DNA from 3 places in the Brevibacillus ginsengisoli genome. Region 1 is predicted to be linked to each of the others. Evidence: riboswitches for the same ligand, from Rfam matches in the RefSeq annotation. Region 1 holds a riboswitch; each other region holds the start of a gene.

The links. Region 1 has a riboswitch for S-adenosylmethionine ahead of ACQCN2_RS06015 (1,2-dihydroxy-3-keto-5-methylthiopentene dioxygenase). Riboswitches for the same ligand answer to the same signal wherever they lie in the genome.
Region 2: it holds a riboswitch for S-adenosylmethionine, as region 1 does, so the genes downstream of both, metK (methionine adenosyltransferase) here and ACQCN2_RS06015 (1,2-dihydroxy-3-keto-5-methylthiopentene dioxygenase) in region 1, are expected to answer to the same signal.
Region 3: it holds a riboswitch for S-adenosylmethionine, as region 1 does, so the genes downstream of both, ACQCN2_RS03045 (sugar ABC transporter substrate-binding protein) here and ACQCN2_RS06015 (1,2-dihydroxy-3-keto-5-methylthiopentene dioxygenase) in region 1, are expected to answer to the same signal.

What each region holds. Positions count from the first base shown of each region.
Region 1 covers NZ_JBNJQR010000002.1:519,538-523,767, forward strand. The annotation lists gene ACQCN2_RS06005 (GH39 family glycosyl hydrolase) at 1-1,238, opposite strand, end outside; gene ACQCN2_RS06010 (NUDIX hydrolase) at 1,428-1,919, shown strand; gene ACQCN2_RS06015 (1,2-dihydroxy-3-keto-5-methylthiopentene dioxygenase) at 1,984-2,526, opposite strand; SAM riboswitch class I at 2,689-2,792, opposite strand; gene ACQCN2_RS06020 (aldose epimerase family protein) at 2,878-3,744, opposite strand; gene ACQCN2_RS06025 (hypothetical protein) at 4,018-4,230, opposite strand, start outside.
Region 2 covers NZ_JBNJQR010000004.1:92,904-97,133, reverse strand. The annotation lists gene ACQCN2_RS09975 (S8 family peptidase) at 1-1,050, shown strand, start outside; gene ACQCN2_RS09970 (hypothetical protein) at 1,066-1,536, shown strand; SAM riboswitch class I at 1,632-1,733, shown strand; gene metK (methionine adenosyltransferase) at 1,859-3,070, shown strand; gene ACQCN2_RS09960 (polysaccharide deacetylase family protein) at 3,216-4,226, shown strand.
Region 3 covers NZ_JBNJQR010000001.1:620,048-624,277, forward strand. The annotation lists gene ACQCN2_RS03025 (protoglobin domain-containing protein) at 1-196, shown strand, start outside; gene ACQCN2_RS03030 (PilZ domain-containing protein) at 238-615, shown strand; gene ACQCN2_RS03035 (hypothetical protein) at 632-979, opposite strand; gene ACQCN2_RS03040 (hypothetical protein) at 1,035-1,190, opposite strand; SAM riboswitch class I at 1,341-1,452, shown strand; gene ACQCN2_RS03045 (sugar ABC transporter substrate-binding protein) at 1,529-2,566, shown strand; gene ACQCN2_RS03050 (sugar ABC transporter ATP-binding protein) at 2,641-4,134, shown strand; partial or broken gene ACQCN2_RS03055 (ABC transporter permease) at 4,136-4,230, shown strand, end outside.

The DNA of each region.
Region 1 (4,230 bases):
TCCAGCAAGAAATCGAATAGTTGATCGACGTATGTCCAGTTGTATATGATCTCCCCTAGAGTATTGCGATTACAGAGCATCATTTCATCGTTAAATATCCCATGAAATCGAATATACTCAAAACCGATCTCCTTCTGCATTTCTCTCAGTTGCCTACGCCAATCCTCCCTTAATCCTTCAATCGCCCTGCCAAAGGTGGCCAGCTTTCTCCAGTAGTGTGGAAAAGATGTGCCTTCCTGATCTGCTCGGATTACATGAAATCTTTCTTCCGGTGGCACGGATTCCTGTATCGTTTTATTATCAAGCTGCTGGTAGGCGAACAAATTTTCAAAAATAGCGGTATGCTCGATATCCAAATATCCTTTATGAGAGAGATTATCACCGTTTACGTTAGACTCCCTTAACCTGATCTGTTGTTTATATTCGAGTGGCTTGCACTTATATTTCTTTTTGAAGTGTTTATAAAATAGCTTGATATCGGAAAACCCACAACTAGCTGCGATATCAGTAATGGTTTGGTCACTATGTAACAGAAGATCAACCGATGTCTCCAATCGTTTCTGGATCACATACTCCTGAAAGGGTACCCCTACATGATCTTTAAAAAAATGAGACAAGTAATAAACACTTAAATACTCTTGATTGGATATTTGCTGCAAGGAGATTTTTTGTGCGTAATTTTCATCTACATATTTAATGATTCGATCAAGACGTTCCAGATTTTTCTTATGATTTTTCACCTTTACATCATCTACAATGATTGGGTTAAAATACTTGATTAAGTGAAGGAGCAAGGAGTTGACGATGATTACCAGTTGAAACAGGTATCCCTCGCCTTTTTTATTCATTACCCACATCAATTGTGCTAGATAGTGTCTGATCTTATCAAATCTTTCTTGATGCATTTCGTCGAAAAGGAAGGATTTAACGTCAAAAGTCAATTTACCGAGATCAGGATAATAGGAATGAGAAAACTTCGGATTGATTTGGAAGGCCAATAAAATATTGTCTTCCCCTGTTTTATATGTGCTGTGTACTTCATTCCGATTAATTAAAATAAGGTCCTTTTCTTTTAACAAGTAATGGTTTGGTCCAACCATGATACTGAGTGAACCTTTTAGAACAAAAATGACTTCAATTTCATTATGCCAATGCAATTCTACCTCATGAACACGATGCACAAATATATTAATGGGAAGACCAGACTGATATTCAATGATTTCATAGTTGTACTTCATTCAATCACTCCAGGAAATTAAAAATCATCCATTTTATATAGATTAGATTTGTATTTTCATTCTCCTTTAACTATTCATAATTTTCAAGCATTTATGTGTAATAAAGCTTCTCTGGGGCTGTACAGATTTCACTATTTGTGAAAATATAGAATTTATACAGTCTGTTTATTCATTAGAGGGAGGAATAATATGAGGGAAATGATTCGCATCCAAGGAACTCAAGGTATTTTTCATAATCGCATCGTGGGAGTTGTCCTCCACCAAGGTCATGTATTGCTGCATCGCAATATACACGATGATTTCTGGGCTCTTCCAGGAGGCAGAGGCGAAGTTATGGAACCGTCTGAGATCACGATCCAGCGTGAATTCCAAGAAGAACTTGGTGTAACGGTTTCCGTTGAACGATTGCTATGGCTGGTGGAAAACTTTTTTAGCCATGAGAACCTACCTTATCATGAACTGGCTATGTATTATCTGTTATCCATACAAGACAATTCTCTTCCTAGGAATATGCAAGAGGAGTTTACAGGAATAGAACACGATGTCCAGCTGATCTTCCGGTGGTTTCCGCTTGAAGAATTGGAGCATCTCCCGCTTTATCCGTCATTTTTACGAACGGCTTTACAAGAATTGCCCACCACTATTCAACACATTCGGCATTATGATGAACCTGAAGAATAAGAGAGAGTGCCCCGGTTCGGAGGCACTCTTCTTTTATCAGTTTATTTTGCTAGATGGAGTTAACTTATGCTTTTTGAAAGTTTGGATCTTCGTACGGTTGTGCTACCCAGCCATCTTTTTCAATAAACAGACGGACCGCCACCACTTGGCGATTCTCCATCAGGGTAAAGAAATGCGGATTATGTTCAGGCACGGAGATAACGTCGCCCGCCTCCAATTCAACATCGAAATACCCTACTTCTTCAGGTCCTTTGATAATGAAAATCCCCCGGCCTGACACGATCGCACGAATCTCGTCTTCTGTGTGAGTGTGAATGGCCTCAAATTTTTTCAGTAATTCCTCAAGGTTCGGTGTCGCATCTGACAAAGAGATGACATCCCAGATCAAATAGCCTCTACGTTCAGCCAAATCGCGAATCTCTGAATCGTAGGTCGCAAGAATTTGTTGTTTCTCCTCATCGGATAGGGTAAATTTATCCTTTAGTTCTGTGGGGAGCTTACTGGTGTCCCACTGTTCAAACAAAATCCCGTGTTTTTCCAGAAAAGCGAGAACATTTTCTTTACCACTGATTCGTTCATTGGTGTTACGGATTCTGATTTCAGCCATGCTTCATTCCTCTTTTCTTTTTTCATGTATTCATGTCAGTCTTGCCAAACTTCAGAAGATTGGCTCAGTTTCTGGCGTATGAGTATTTCCTTCCATCGTATGACTCATGAAGCAGGAAAAACAAAAAAACTTCTCCGATAAGAAGAAGTTTCACCTACCTCACTCTTATCTGCCAGAACAAAATGTCCTGCTGGAATTAGCACCTTCTACTACGTAGTGGTTGCTGGGCATCATCGGGCCAGTCCCTTCGCCTCTCTTGATAAGAATATTTTGTTAAATTAATCCTACTATAAAACTTGGATTTATGCAATGGAATCTTGCGTCTTCCTTACTGGAAATTGTGAACATCGTTTATTGATCGACTGATATAGTGATGCGCGTTCGTAACGCTTCTTTGGGCTGGACATATAGCAGTTCTTTTTTGAGATTCATCTCATTTGTTTTGGCCATCCAAGGTTCTACACACATGAACGGGGATCCAAGCTCTGTCCAGATCACCATATAACGGAAAAGCTTGTCGTACGTGATCATGACGTTGCGATTGATTTCTGGAAGAGCAAAGCTGACTTGCGGCTCTTGTGTGTCAAGCAGAACGACAGATTCACTCCGCTCGCTTAAATTAAAGGAGCCCTCATACCCCTTAATCCCCCCGTCATTGTAATCAAGATACTGGGTTGCATCGGTTTTGATGTGAATCGTTTTGTGGTCTGTCGCAAAATAAGGATGAAAACCGCTGTACATAGGCATCGGGATTTCTGAGTGATTCCAATATTCCTGATGGATAATGAGCGCATGATCCTGCAGCTCGTAACGGAAAATCAATTCAAAATCAAAAGGGAAAGATCGTTTGGTCTCTTCATTACTCCTCATACCGAGTGTGATTGAGAGCTCATTTTCCTCTTGTATTTGGAGCACTTGCCACGGGTGATTTCGTGCTACCCCATGATTCTTCATTGGGAAAGTCTGGCCGTGAAGTTCATATTCTCCGTGTTCAAGTTGCCCGCAAATTGGGAAAAGAATCGGGATTCCCCCGCGAATATTGGAATCTGGATTATGAAGCGTTTCCTCGTTCAGAAATAATAGTTCATCTCCCAGAAGCTTAAGGCTAATGACGATCCCCCCGCGTTCTGGAACAACTTGAAAAGAAGATTTCGTCTGATGATTCACAAGCTCATAAATGGTTAAGTTGCCTTCCTTGCGAACAGCTGCTTGATTCATTATTACTTCATCCTTTGTCTCATGGCTTATCTCTGTTGTCATTTTTCGATTTTCTTGACCCAAGTGAATCTTTCTTGTGTCCCTCTCCCTGAAATTATAATATGAAACGATGCCATGTCCAAATAACTTCTCTGCGTAGCATAGTCAGAATGCGCTGTCCCCAATACTGGATTTCCCTGACACATAAAAATGGACCCTCTTTTGCGAGGTGTCCATTTTTATGTGTCGAATCAGTTTACATAACAAATGTTATGTAATTTATGTTGTAACCGCTTACATCTTTTTGCCATAAATAACGGAGAACTTATTTGTGTTCACAGGTTTTAACACGCTAAATAAAAAGATCACAACATACATCGGAAGAACATTGTAAAACACTAGCGGAATGTAAAACATCCATTCCCCACTCTCTCCCCATTGGGCCACCATTAACCCTAATAGAGTCACCAAAACCATCGTATTGAGACCAGCTGCAATACCGATCCG
Region 2 (4,230 bases), on a different contig from region 1:
TCAGATGATGGAGAACGATTAGACCCTACGGAGAAGTCTAGTCTTGATGTTTCACCTGGTAAATACTTCATGAGGGTAAGCGATTATAGTGGGAACCAGATTACAGGCACGTACAGGCTTGATGTAGACTATACGCCAGAACGTAAAGATTTGAATGAACCCAACGACACCTATCGTCTGGCAACCAAACTTGGGTCGGGTACGTTAATGACAGGAACATTTCCGACACGAGCGGATGTTGACTGGTTTTCGTTTCAGCTTTCCACCGATTCGTATATAACCATACAGGCGCCGTATATACCAGTAAAATCTGGTGTGCAGCTAGCGCTATATAGTGAACGTGGTTTTGACTACGCGCTATTTTACGAAGATGAAGTTGCCCAATTATCGGCCAAAAACAAAACGATACTTGGATGGAAGCTACCGAAAGGCACTTATTATATCAGGTTAACGAACTCAAATCCTTTTAAATACGACACGTATCGAATCGTCGTCAAAAGAGAGCCGCTCTATAATGGGTACCGTGATATTAGTACGCATTGGGCGAAAGCGGACATTTCCTATCTGAGTAGTTTAGGCATTGTAAAAGGTTACAGTGATTATACTTTTAAGCCGAATCAGGCCATTACCCGAGCGCAGTTTTCATCTTTGCTTATTCGTTCATTAAACAGAAACGGAATCTATCCGAGTCGATCATCGACCAATCCTTTTATGGACTTAAGAAGTTCTCATTGGGCCTATAACGATATGCTGAAGGCGTACAAAATGGGAATTCTCAAGGGGTACCCGAACGAGCGAATCAAACCGGACCAATATATTACCCGAGCGGAGATGGCCGTAATGGTTGCGCGCGCAAAGGACTTATACACCTATAGTCGCGATTATTCATCTTTCATCGATGTCAAGGCTTCTCATTGGGCTTCTCCAGCCATCGAGTCGCTTTATTCCCACTCCTGGGTAAAAGGGGATAATTACTCAAGATTCCATCCGAACGCCAATGCGACGCGTGCAGAAATGGTTGTCTTGTTAAGAAGAGCATTCAGCTTGTAGGAAGGGGAAACACACATGAACGTATACACCAAACGAATTACGATAGCCACATTGGTAGGCATCAGCATCTTTGCAAGTCAGGTGTGGGCAGACGTCGCTGGCGCACCTGGATCAGCTGATGACCCTGTTGTTACGAAAAGCTATGTTGACCAAAAAATTCAACAAGCGCTTGGAAACGGTGGTTCGGGTGCAGGCGCTAGTACTAGTTCAAAGCTAGTGGTAGCCGAGTTGAAGCCAGGCAAAACTTTGTACGGGTTTGAAGGCACAGAATTTATCGTTCGAACTGGCAATGTGGTCTCGGTTGCAGGTGTGAATGGTGATGGGCTGACCGATATTACGGCAGGAGCTGACTTGCAAGCGGGAGCACCTGTTTCCGCTAACCACTTATTGCTAATTGCTCGATCAGACAATCGGGGTCTTCGACTGGAGCCGGGATATAAGGGCACCGCATACATCATGGTCCGCGGTAAATATGAGATTCGTTAGGTTCTATTTGTAGTCTGAACAAAACTTCTGTAAAAAATCACATTAGACATTGACACCATATGCAAAAAATATTATTCTATAGTGCGTAATGGATACTCTTATCCAGAGCAGGCAAGAGGGACTGGCCCGATGAAGCCCGGCAACCGTTCAAGCGGTGCTAACCAGCAGGATGGCAATACCATTCTGGCCGATAAGAGGTTAGGGAACGCATACAAAAAGCACCTTTTCCTCAATAGCTGGGAAAAGGTTTTTTTTTGGCCGTGAAAGAAACCTGGTTCGGCTACCCACACTATTCTTTGAGAAGAGCGAAGGAGGTAGGCCCATGGCACTACAAAAAGGACGTCATTTGTTCACTTCTGAATCAGTTACAGAAGGACATCCTGACAAGATTTGCGACCAAATTTCTGATTCAATTCTTGACGCAATTTTAGCGAAAGACCCTAATGCTCGTGTAGCTTGCGAAACATCAGTTACAACGGGTTTAGTTCTGGTAGCTGGTGAAATCACAACCAGCACCTATGTTGATATGCAAAAACTGGTTCGTGACACAATTCGTGGAATTGGTTATGACCGTGCAAAATTTGGATTTGACGCTGACACTTGCGGGGTAATTCTTGCAATTGGCGAACAATCCGCGGACATTGCTTTGGGTGTAGACCAAGCGTTGGAAGCAAAAGAAGGTAAAATGAGTGACGCTGAAATCGAAGCGATCGGTGCTGGTGACCAAGGTTTAATGTTTGGTTTCGCTTGCAACGAAACTCCAGAATTGATGCCACTTCCAATTAGCATGGCGCACCAATTGGCTCGTCGTCTGACTGAAGTTCGCAAAAATGGTACATTGGAATACCTGCGCCCAGACGGTAAAACACAAGTTACCGTTGAATACGATGGCGATAAGCCTGTTCGTATTGACGCAATCGTTATTTCCACGCAACATGCTCCTGAAGCTACCTTGGAACAAATTAAGGCTGACTTGATGGAACACGTTATCAAACCAATTGTTCCAGCTAACTTGCTGGATGGAGAAACTAAATACTTTATCAACCCAACTGGTCGCTTCGTTATCGGTGGACCACAAGGGGATGCTGGTCTGACTGGCCGTAAAATCATCGTAGATACCTATGGTGGTTATGCGCGTCACGGCGGCGGAGCTTTCTCCGGTAAAGATCCAACCAAAGTTGACCGTTCTGGCGCTTATGCGGCTCGTTATGTTGCGAAAAACATCGTAGCAGCGGGTCTTGCAGACAAATGTGAAGTTCAAGTTGCCTACGCAATTGGTGTAGCACAACCGGTTTCCATCAGTGTTGATACATTCGGTACTGGTAAAGTGACTGAAGAAGATTTGGTTACATTAATCCGTAAGCACTTCGATCTTCGCCCAGCTGGTATTATTAAGCAATTGGATCTTCGTCGTCCAATTTACAAACAGACTGCTGCTTATGGGCATTTTGGCCGTAACGATCTGAATGTTCCTTGGGAGCGTACAGATAAAGCAGATGCGTTGAAAAAAGACGCGGCTGATCTCGCAAAATAAGAACAAACTTAAGCCAAACGCCTAACCTCCGTGGTTGGGCGTTTTTACATGTATGCCCAATATTGCCCTTTGTTGGATTGTAATACAAAAAGGAGAATAATTGGCTTTGTCGAAATGAGTAAGGGAGTACACTGGGGGTTTCGTCATGAGAAGATGGCATCAAATCTTGATTGCATTTTTCTTTGTATTTCTCATTGTTGTCATTAGCGGTTTGCTGTTGAATGGACCGACACATACAGAAAATGTGCAAACTCTGCAACAAAATACCCCTTCCAAACCGTCTATTACACCAAGCAATAGGAATGCAGAATCAGATCCGTCCAATGTAACTGAGCCACGATCCGATTCCCAGGTTGCGAAGATGAACTGGTATCAGAACCAGGTTGTCGTTCTCATGTATCACCATGTCTCTCCCACAGGGGATAAAGAGTATACACTTACTCCTGAGCTGTTTAGCGAGCATATGAAGTTTTTGCATGATAACGACCTTCACCCCATATCGTTAACGGAATTTCTTCAATTTGTTAATACTGGGGTATTGTCCACGAATAATGCCGTGTTAATTACATTTGATGATGGGTATGAGAGTTTTTACAAAGAAGCTTATCCAATTTTAAAAGAGTTCAATTTTCCGTCAGTCAATTTTGTTATAGCAAGCAGACTGCGTGATAGCGTCGAACGGAAACGCCCGAACATGATACCGCCTCTTACGACCGAAGAGGTTCAAGAAATGATCGGATCAGGTCTGGTAGAAGTGGGATCACACACGTACAGCTTGCATGATCACATTGAGAAAAACGATTGGGGAGAGCTGGAACCAGGCACTGCCCCGGTTTATATGGAAGACATTAAACATGTAGAAGATGATGATACGTATCGTAATCGATTGTATGTCGATTTTACTATGTCCCGAGTAGCTCTAAGTGATCTGGTACATAAACCGATTGTTTCGCTATCGTTGCCGCACGGATTCACCAACCAGGAGGTATTGGATACAGCAAAAGATGCTGGTTACCATTATGTATTTAACTCACGGCGGGGAGTTGTGAAGCCTGGGGTCAAACCTTATGATATTCCGCGTTTTGGAGTAGGGTCTGATTATGTGGATGTGGACAAACTCAGGCAGATTTTCGTGGAAAACAATTCCGGACATTGAGAGG
Region 3 (4,230 bases), on a different contig from region 1:
CGGTCAAGATGAATCTCAAGCGACCAAGGATGCGTTTCATCAGATTTTTTCCTCAATGGATACAAGTTTAGCGGAAATCAGAGTGGTCGAAGGACAATTTCATCAGTTGGTTCAAGTGATTGAAGAAATAGGTTCAGCTACCATGAAAGTTTCCGTCTCTGCTGAGAATTTAAATCACGCCGCCAAAAGTGTCTAACGCAATTCTCTGATGATTCGTCAATGCAGGAGGCAATCACCATGGAGTATAAACGCAAAGAAATGTTTCGCATGGTATTTAGCAATCCACATAAAGCAACATTACGAATCGTTGAGATTGACGGAGAGCCACAGGTTCAGCTTGATGAAACCGTCATTTTGGTTGATATAAGTTTGCGTGGCGCTAAAATCGAATGTCCACATCAGTATCCAGCCGATTCCCAGCAAGTTCGTCTGCTTCTGCAGCTTCAATTAAATGAAAAGTTGATCTCGTTATTAGGGGAAATTGTGTGGGAGAAGTCCCTAGGCAAAATGAATCAATACGGGATTCATTTTGATATAGATACACCAATTGAGAAAGATTTGTTATGGGAATTGAAGCTGTTTGCCAAGCGTAATTTGCAACGGAAAAACAGCTAATCGAAAAAAACTTCTCTTAATTGCCAAGCGTGACATTCTGGCCATTTACCTGAATTTGAACTTCAAACTGCTTAATGTGCGTACCCAAGAGAGTATTGACAAAGCGGGAGGATTTGGGTGGGACGGTGAGGCTTATGGACTGAATGAGCTCCTTGGTTCCATTTAGTTTAAATACTCTTACCCGAGCGGTTATCGATGAAGTCCCCTTGTTCAAAACCTTGGTGAATACTTTTCTGGAACGGTTAGGAGCTTGTTTCTCTAACGAGCCAGTGGAATAATTGTGGATTGCCAGATCAATCTCCTCCTTTCGAGCTAGCTGCAATATTGAATGATTGCAAGAGGAGATTGGTAAGGGACAAATCATTTGGTTCGTTTCCATCATTTTTTAAGCGATTTTTATTAGGTTTCTTCCCTCTACTTTAATCGTTTTCTTCTTTCGTAGACTCTCGCTGATCCACTCCACTTACTGAGGTACGATCCAATTGTCCTTTTTTCTCATGTAAGGAGTAGCCGTGCATGTTGCTTCCGTGATATCCCATCTCTCGTTTGGTATTCTTGTCGTTGCTTGCTGGCATGATGATCCCTCCTGTTTTACTGTGAAAAAGGTCATGACCGTTTTGTTAGTGTGCTCAAAACTATTGACAAAAATCACAGGTGGTTGTATTATCCAATTTATATAAACCCGATCGGCTAAATGGGTTTTGATTCGACAATTGAAAAGTTTACTCTTATCAAGAGCAGGCTGAGGGACTGGCCCGATGACGCCCGGCAACCTAACATTCAACCGGAATGTTAAGGTGCTAACTCCAGCAGGTACATGTACCTGGAAGATAAGGGGCGGGACCTGGGATCTTAAGCCTCTTTCTTCAAGAAAGGGGCTTTATTTTTGTATAAAAAAAGGGGGAATCACCACATGTTGAGCCTTACGAAGAAACGAATTCATTTGGTCTTATCACTTCTACTTGCGGTTGCCTTGCTTGCAACAGGTTGCGGCCCAGCCTCAAAAGAGACGAAAAATTCCGGTAATACTGACAACGCGAAGAAACGAATTGCCCTGGTCATGCAATTCAACATCGGAACCTTTTCTTCCCAGTACATTGCCGGTGTAAAAGAAGAGGTAGAAAAAGCAGGTGGAGAGGTTACCGTGTTCAACTCGGATGGAGACTTGGGCAAAATGTCCTCCAATCTGGACGCGGCGATCAACCAGCATTTCGACGGCATTCTGATTGACCATGGTACTCCTGAGGCGTTGGAGCAAGGCGTGAAAAAAGCGCTGGAGCAAAAAATCTCCGTTGTCGCTTTTGACGCGAACCTGAATGTGCCAGGTGTAACCGTTCTTCATCAAGGGGACCAGAAAATGGCCGAATTGACATTGGAGAAGCTGGCTCAAGATGCTGGCGGCAAAGGAAATATTGTAAAAATATGGGTCGCGGGCTTCGCACCAATGGAACGTCGTCAGGAATCCTATAAGGCATTCCAATCCAAATATCCTGATTTGAAAGAAGTGGCCGCATTCGGTTCCGCTACCTCCAATACAGCGCTCGACACGCAAACACAAATGGAAGCGATTCTCAAAAAATATCCGAACAAAGGCGACATCACTGCGGTTTGGGCCGCTTGGGATGAATTCGCCAAAGGCGCAACAAGAGCGATCCAACAAGCGGGACGCACAGAGATCAAAGTGTATGGAATCGACTTGAGCGACGAAGATTTACAGTTGATTCAGGACCCGAATTCTCCATGGGTAGCATCGGCTGCTGTTGATCCAACCGATATCGGGCGTGTACAGGTTCGTTACCTGTTCAAGAAACTGAAAGGTGAAACTGTGGATCAGAACGTTGTCTTGGACCCAGTGCTCGTCACGCGTGAGACACTCCCCAAAGAGCCGGTGAAAACAACCGATCTGGCTAAGTATGTAAAAGGATGGGGAGCTAGCGAATTAGGTAAATAATGCAGGATCAGTGTTCCCGATCGGAGTACTCCGGCGGGAACCTTTTACTAACAGAGGGAAATGAGGGATTGATGGTGTCTACCTTGCAACTGAGACAGATATATAAGCGGTTTTCCGGCGTCTCGGCGCTGCGTTCCGTTGATTTTGAGGTGAAGCAAGGAGAAGTTCATTCACTCTTGGGCGCGAATGGGGCAGGCAAAAGCACGTTGATGAAAATCTTGATGGGAGCTTATCAAGCCGACGAAGGCGAAATTCTCCTGGATGGTCGATCCCTTCCTATTCAGTCACCAATTGACGCCAAACGATATGGCATTCAGTGCGTCTATCAAGAAGTGGATATGGCTCTGATCCCGTACTTGAGTGTTGCCGAAAATATTTTGTTGGATCAATTCGTGCAAGCGACCAAACGAGGCCCGATTAATTGGTCGAAGCTTTATCAGGATGCTGAAGAGATTGCCGAGCGCCTTGGGTTTTCGTTATCGGTTCGCAAAAAGGTAGAAGACTGCAGCTTGTCCGAAAAGCAACTGATCTTGATTGCCCGTTCGATCGCGCAGAAGGCCAAATTCATCATCTTTGATGAACCGACAGCCCCGCTTTCAACCACGGAATCGGAACAGTTGTTTAAGTTAATCGGCCAGCTAAAGCAGGATGGGGTGGGAATTATCTACATCTCTCACCGACTGCCTGAGGTTTTTCGCATCAGTGATCGTATCTCGGTCATGCGTGATGGACAACGGATCAGCACCAATGAAGTATCAGAAACCTCAATGGAAGCCGTGGTTCATGACATGCTTGGGCACTCACTTACGGAAGAATTCCCAGAACGGAAGCGTGCAGTGGGGGATTTGCTTTTTGAATGTAAAGGTGTCTCTTTGGAACATAAAGTACGGGACATCAATCTACAAGTACACGCTGGTGAAGTGGTTGCCATTGTTGGCTTAGTGGGTGCGGGCAAGACAGAGCTGGCACGGATTCTGTTTGCAGCTGATCCGTTTCAGGAAGGAAAGCTGTATCTTCACGGACAACCGATTAAGGTTGCGACTCCACGTGACGCGGTACAGAAGGGCATTGTGCTGATACCGGAAGAGCGCCGTAAGGAAGGGCTGCTGGTGGAAGAATCGGTTAAACATAACCTCTCGATCTCGACCCTGAAGAAATGGACATCGTTTTCGTTTATCAAAAAAGGATCGGAAGCCACCATGGCCAAGGATTTGGTGGAGAAGCTGGGGATTAAGACGGCGGGGATTGAACAACAGGTAAGTTACCTTAGTGGCGGCAACCAACAAAAGGTCGTCATCGGCAAATGGCTGCATACGGAAGCTGATCTTTACATATTTGACGAGCCAACCAAAGGTGTAGACATTGGGGCGAAACGAGAGATTTACTCCCTGATAGGTGAGCTCTCCGCCCAACAGAAGGGAATTCTCTATTTCACCTGTGAATTCCAGGAAGCGTTAGGTATCGCGGACCGCATTCTCGTCATGTACGACGGTGCGATCGTCAAAGAAATCAGTGCGGACGAATGGAACCCGGAATCTATTTTGTACTTTGCTAGCGGGGGGCAATAGCATGCAGAAACAAGCAAAAGAACAACTCATTTCGTTTATCTATAAATATGGTACGATCGGGGTGATACTCTTCGTACTGGCGTTTTTCAGTATCAC